DNA from 2 places in the Cobetia sp. MC34 genome. Region 1 is predicted to be linked to the other one. Evidence: predicted binding sites of a transcription regulator. Region 1 holds the regulator's gene; the other holds the start of a gene.
What was found. The regulator FNR, encoded in region 1, switches genes on or off when oxygen is low (the NO sensors DNR and NnrR bind a similar motif). The targets are predictions, from matches to a motif close to TTGATNTANATCAA.

Region 1 (3,208 bases):
GCGCTCGGCTTGCTGCTGATGCTCCTCAATGTGACGCGCACCCTGGCTGATCAAAAGAGCGAACGCCAAGCCGCTCATGAGCGCCAGCGCCTGAGCTCCGGCTCGCACAAGGCATCATCAGAACCTGCCATGCACTCTGCGTCCCCCTCTACCACGCCCCCTGCCACATCCTCGGGAGGGCACTACGCATGAGACATGTCCTGCTCGAACGTCACGCCGGCCTGATGACGGCACTATGCCTGCTCACCATGAGCCTCGGCGCCCTTGCCCAGCTGGTGCCGCTCGGGGCTCACCCCAGCCTCGCCAGCGCGCCAGAAGACCTCAAACCGCTGAGCGCCCTGGCGCTGGAGGGCCAGCGCATCTACCAACGCGAGGGCTGTCAGCAGTGCCACACACGCATGGTGCGCGATCTACCTGGCGATACGGCGCGCCACGGCGATGCGACGATCGCCCGGGCGCGCTACTACGACCGTCCCTCGCTGTGGGGCGTCGAGCGTTGGGGGACGGATTTGAGCCAGCTGCCTGCGCAGCATGACGATGCCTGGCAGCGCCTGCATCTGAATGACCCGCGCAGTCAGGTGCCGGGCTCAGCGATGCCCGCCTACCCGTGGCTGTTCGAGCAGGCGTTGAGCGGCGAAGGCATCGCGGCCCGCATGCGAGCCCTGCAAGGCCTGGGCGTGCCCTACGCGGAAGACGAGATTCTCGCCGCCCCCAATGACGTACGTGGCACTGCCGAAATCACGGCTCTGCTCGCCTACCTGCAGCAGGCCGCCCCCGCGAGCGACATCGCTAGCCGTGGCCCATGACAGGACACCGCTCAGGAGACACGACATGAATCTGCTGGAGACAACTGGACTCCCCCTGTTCTGGAATCTCTGGGTGCTGGCCCTCACGCTGGGCAGCCTGGTGCTGTTCGCCATGCTGGCCCTGGGCAGTCTTTCGCGCGCTGCAAGCGCTGACAGCGACGAGCGCGAAGGCGATGGCCCCATGCAGGAACATCGCATCAACGGCGTACGTCAGCCTGACACGCCAGCGCCACGTGCCTGGGGCAGGCTGGCACTGGCGACGCTGGCCGCCGCACTGATCCTGCTGCTCGGCGCAGCTGGCTGAGGCAGGTCGTCGCGGTATGGTCACGCAGGGCCAACCAGGCCTAAAGTTCACACACCTTGCAACGCCCATGGGTTGGGCAGGATAATGAATTAATAAAATCTAATATTATGGCGTCACGAAATTGCACTGCCCCAGCCGATGAGCGCTCAGACCCTGGCCGCTCGACTCACTTCGGCTGGGCGGGGTAGCGGCGGGCGACAAGGCCCCGCCCCACCGTTCGTTGCGCCCGAAAGCCCCCTCCGCTGCCCTGCCCCAGGGGTAGCGGTGACATTCCTCAGGAGAGTCACCATGACGGCCAATGCACAGGCATCACACCGCTTGCGCGCCCATGAAGCCCGCTGCCAGACCTGTTCGCTGAGTTCACTGTGCCTGCCACTGGCACTGAACATGGAAGATATCGACCAGTTTGACGCCATCATCCGCCGTCGCGCGCCACTCAGAAAAGGGGAAGTGCTCTTCACCCAGGGCGATGCCTTCGATTGCGTCTTCACGGTGCGCTCCGGAAGTCTCAAGCAGATCACCAATGAAAACAGCGGCATGGAGCAGCTGACCGGCTTCTACCTGCCCAGCGAGCTGGCCGGGCTCGATGCCATCGACAGCAATTGCTATCCCGGCACCGCGGTGGCGCTGGAGACCACAACCGTCTGCGAGATCCCCTTCGACCGCCTCAATGCGCTCTCGGAGCAGATGCCGGAGCTGAGAACCCAGCTGTTCAAGAGCCTGAGCAAAGAGTTGCACGAAGATCGCCGCATGATGATGCTGCTGTCGCGCAAGACAGCCGATGAGCGGCTGGCGAGCTTCCTGGTCAACCTGTCACAGCGCTTCCGTCGCCGTGGCTATTCGCCGTACAGCTTCCGCCTCTCGATGGCACGCGCCGATATCGGCAACTATCTGGGGCTGGCCGTCGAAACCATCAGCCGTATCCTGACCCGCTTCCAGACCCAGGGGCTGGTCGACATTCGTGCCCGCGAGGTGCATATCCTGCATCTGGATGGCCTGATCGAACTGGCCGAAGGCGAGTGTCAGGGTGGTCGCTGATGACGCCTGCTGACAGCACATCACGCTGAGCGACACTGCGCTGATCCGCCGCCAGGGCGCCATGCCGGCACCACACAAGACAGAAGCCCGCCACGCAATTTGCGTGGCGGGCTTCTTCTTTCTGTCAGGCCAGTCGTCAGTCGTCCTGACAACTCTGACAACCCTGACAGTCCTGACAACAGGGCTTGTCTCGGCCTTCGCTGGCGATCAGCGGTTCTCGAGGCGGTTATAGTCCAGCAGGCCCGCTTCGACAGGGCGATCAGCATAGTTGGTGCGCAGCACGCTGTCGGAGAACTCCCAGAAGCGCGGATCAGTCCGGCGCACCCCGATATCGGCCTGCAGGGCGCGATAGTCCTCTTCGGTCTCGAGTGCCGCCACCCGCTCTGCCAGCCCCGTCAGGGTGTCAGGCGTCAGACGCCAGAAGGCATTCGGGTAATCGCCCGCCACGCCCCGCAAGACATCGAGAGTGTCTTCCTCAGGACGGCGATTTTTCTCTTCATCGAACAGGCTGGTGATGTTGGCGTGGGCGGAATTGCGCAGCACGCTGTAAAGGCGCGGCGAGTCATCAGTGCCATCCTCCAGCGCGACGATCGTCACCTCCGGCATCAGGCTGGCCGAGACTCCCTGCACCGCAGCGAGGGCCTGCAGCTCATGTCGCACGTGCTCGTCCTCGACATTGCTCAGGCTGCGCTCATGGCCGAGTTCCGGCGCGAGGCGCTCCTGCATGCGCCGCATCAGCCCAAGGCGAGCCTGGTTCGGGGATGACAGCTCCTGCGGTGTCCAGACGATGCCACTGGGCGCATCGAACTGCGGCGGCTTCTTGAACAGCAGCTCGACAAGCCCGGGGCTGACGTCGCGATACCAGCTGTCATGCACCGCCTGACGCTCACCTGCCGGCAACAGCACCAGCAGGTTGTTCTCGCCTTCCATGCGCAGGAAGTCCATGTACAGACGGGTGACAAGCTGATGGCCGAGATTGCCGTAGACATCGAAGCCGGCGACCAGCAGGTAGTGGATGCGCTCCAGCATCGGGTAATCGATGATCCAGCCCGTCTTGGGC
Region 2 (3,208 bases), on a different contig from region 1:
GTGCGTGGCTTGCCGGGGCCGCCGCTGGGGGCGTGACTGTCATCACCCTCAGGCCCTTTCTTGATCAGCTTGAAGATGTAGTTGATCCCCGTGCCGAAGACGATGAAGTAGACCGTGACAAAGGCTGTCAGGCTGATGCTGAGGTGAACGGCACTGTGGGCAGAGACGGCATCTTCCGTTCTCATCAAGCCGTAGATCACCCACGGCTGGCGGCCGACCTCGGTGGTGAACCAGCCCGCGAGTATCGCGATCAGACCGGCCGGCCCCATGGCGACGGCCAGTCTCAGCCAGCGCCGCGAGGTGAAGAGCCTGCCCTTGCGGGCCAGATAGACACCCGAGAGGCCGAGCAGAATCATCGCAAGGCCCAGGCCGACCATCAGGCGGAAGCTCCAGAACACGACGGTCGAATTGGGGCGGTCGGCGGCGGGGAAGTCCTTGAGCGCCGGCACCTGCTTGTCGATGTCATGCATCAACAGCAGGCTGCCGAGGGCCGGAATCTCGAGCGCAAATCGCGTCTCTTCGCGCTGCATGTCGGGCACACCGAAAAGGATCAACGGTGTCGGTTCCCCATGGCTGTTGTCCCAATGGCCTTCGATGGCCGCGATCTTGGCCGGTTGGTGCTTGAGCGTATTAAGGCCATGCATGTCGCCGACGAAGGCCTGCAGCGGGGCGGTCACCATCAACATCAGCACCGCCATGACGAGCATCTTGCGCACTTCCGGGGTGTCGCGTTTCTTGAGCAGCAACCAGGCGGCGGAGGCAGCGACGAACAGCGAGGTGCTCAGGAAGGAGGCCAGTGCCATGTGGGCCAGGCGATAGGGGAAGGAGGGATTGAAGACGATCGCGAGCCAGTCGACCGGCACGACGATGCCATCGATGACCTCATGCCCCTGAGGGGTCTGCATCCAGCTGTTGGACGACAGGATCCAGAACATCGAGACCAGGGTGCCGAGCGCCACCATGCAGGTCGAGAAGAAGTGCAGGCCGCGGCCGACGCGATTCCAGCCAAATAGCATCACGCCGAGGAAGCCGGCTTCGAGGAAGAAGGCGGTCAGCACTTCATAGGTCAGCAGTGGCCCGGTCACGCTGCCGGCAAAGGCCGAGAAACCGCTCCAATGCGTGCCGAACTGGTAGGCCATGACCAGCCCTGACACCACGCCCATCGCGAAGTTGACCGCGAAAATCTTCGACCAGAAATGATAGAGGTTGCGGTAGACCTGTGTGCCCGTCTTCAACCACATGCCTTCCAGCACCGCCAGATAGCTGGCGAGGCCAATGGTGATGGCCGGGAAGATGATGTGAAACGAGATGGTGAAGGCGAACTGTATCCTGGCCAGGTCGATGGCCTCGGTGCCGAACATGGCAATGTCTCCTGAGTAGGCGGCAAGGGGGACGGCCCTGCCTGAATCTTCGCCGCTACTCTAGGGAGCCACCGGAAGCCATAACAGGCTCAGTTGTGCGAGAAAAAACCATATCAGTTGCGAGCTGAATCTTGGTCAGTCGTTAAATGCCCGTGAGCCAGCCAGGTGGTCTGGCGAGAATCCAGCAAGGCGAGTCGGGCAGGAGGGCGCACTCTGATTCACGTCAGCACTATGACGGGGTCAGGCGCGTGCCACATCGCCCTTGGCGGCAGGCCCCGCCATGGCGGGCTCTTGCGCACCCTGCTAGGGCACGCGTGCGGCATCAAGGCATGCAGCCAGGGTGCGCAACAAGGTGCGACATCCAGGTGTGGCAAGCGGCTGGCGCGCGAGTGACATGTGCCGCAAAAGGCTGTTTTCGCCCCCGCGGATGACGAGTGAAGACTGTGTGGCAAGGCGGCCACAAGGGCTGCGGCATTTGCGCGCACTCATGCGCGCATATACTCGAGGCACTCCTCGCACCTCGCATGCAGCCTGAGCGGTCCGCGTTTCAGGCTGCCTTGAGCAATTCACCCAATGTCTGCATGGCGCGCTCTGACGCCGCATCCCATGGGTGGCCGTAGCTCAAGCGAATGCAATGCTTGAAGCCCTGGGTGGCCGAGAAGATAGGCCCCGGCGCTAGGCTGATGCCGTGGGCCAACGCCTGCTGGAACAGGGCCAGCGAGTCGATGTGCTCGGGAAGCTCGCACCACAGGAAATAACCCCCGTGGGGGTGGGTCACGCGAGTGTCTTCGGGGAAGTAGCGATCAATGGCTGCCAGCATGGCTGTCTGCTGGGTCTCGAGCGCCAGACGTAGCTTGCGCAGGTGGCGGTCGTAGCCGCCATGCTGAAGGTAGTCGGCCAGGGCCACTTGGGCGGGCAGCGATGGCGAGATGGTCGTCATCAGCTTGAGGCGCGAAATCTCCCGGGTATGCCGCCCCGCGGATATCCAGCCCACCCGATAGCCCGGTGCCAGGCACTTGGAGAACGACCCGCAATGCATCACCAGACCTTCGACATCCAGCGCCTTGACGGGTTGCGGGGGCGACACCTCGGCACGTTGATCGAAATACAGTTCCGCGTAGACATCATCCTCCAGCATCGGTAGCTGATGACGGCAGAGCAGCGCATACAGTTCGGCCTTGCGTGCATCGCTCAGGCTGGCCCCCAGCGGATTCTGCAGATGACTCATGAACCAGCAGGCCTTGATGGGCAGCGTCTCCAGACGATTCTCGAGTACCTCGAGATCAATCCCTTCGCGCGGGTGTACCGGAATTTCCACCGCGCGCAGCTTGAGCCGCTCAAGCACCTGAAGCGTGGCATAGAAGGCCGGCGCCTCGATGGCGACAAGGTCCCCGGGCTGGGTGACACATTGCAGACCAAGATTGAGCGCCTCCATGGCACCATTGGTGATCACCAACTCCTCTGTCGGCAGCTGCATGCCATTGACCATGTAGCGCTGAGCGATCTGTCGGCACAGGTCAGGATGGCCTGTGGTCATGTCGGAGATCACGGCATGCGATGACAGCTGGCGCAGCCCGCGCGTCATGCTGGTCGCAAGCCGCGCGAGGGGAAAGAGCTCCGGGCTCGGGAAGGCAGAGCCGAAGGGGACGGTATCGTTGTCGCGCAGTGAGCCCAGCACCGAGAACACCAGTTCACTGACGGCGACATCGGAAGGAGCTTGCTGCTGCAGGGCGACATGCGGCTCATCGAGTATCCGCGAGGCATTGTCACGCACGAAATATCCCGAGCGCGGCCGCGCACTGATCAATCCCTGATTCTCCAGCAGGTAATACGCTTGGAAGACGGTA

Region 2: IZU87_RS15345 (cytochrome ubiquinol oxidase subunit I) is a predicted target of FNR. The motif match lies at 1,575-1,588, and genes of this name have one in related genera.

Annotation. Positions count from the first base shown of each region.
Region 1 is NZ_JADPPY010000004.1:86,201-89,408, reverse strand. Features, by position in the region: gene IZU87_RS03545 (cbb3-type cytochrome c oxidase subunit I) at 1-192, shown strand, start outside; gene IZU87_RS03540 (cbb3-type cytochrome c oxidase subunit II) at 189-806, shown strand; gene IZU87_RS03535 (hypothetical protein) at 832-1,110, shown strand; gene fnr (fumarate/nitrate reduction transcriptional regulator Fnr) at 1,399-2,148, shown strand; gene IZU87_RS03525 (fatty acid cis/trans isomerase) at 2,356-3,208, opposite strand, start outside.
Region 2 is NZ_JADPPY010000040.1:13,377-16,584, forward strand. Features, by position in the region: gene IZU87_RS15345 (cytochrome ubiquinol oxidase subunit I) at 1-1,361, opposite strand, end outside; gene IZU87_RS15350 (aminotransferase-like domain-containing protein) at 1,909-3,208, opposite strand, start outside.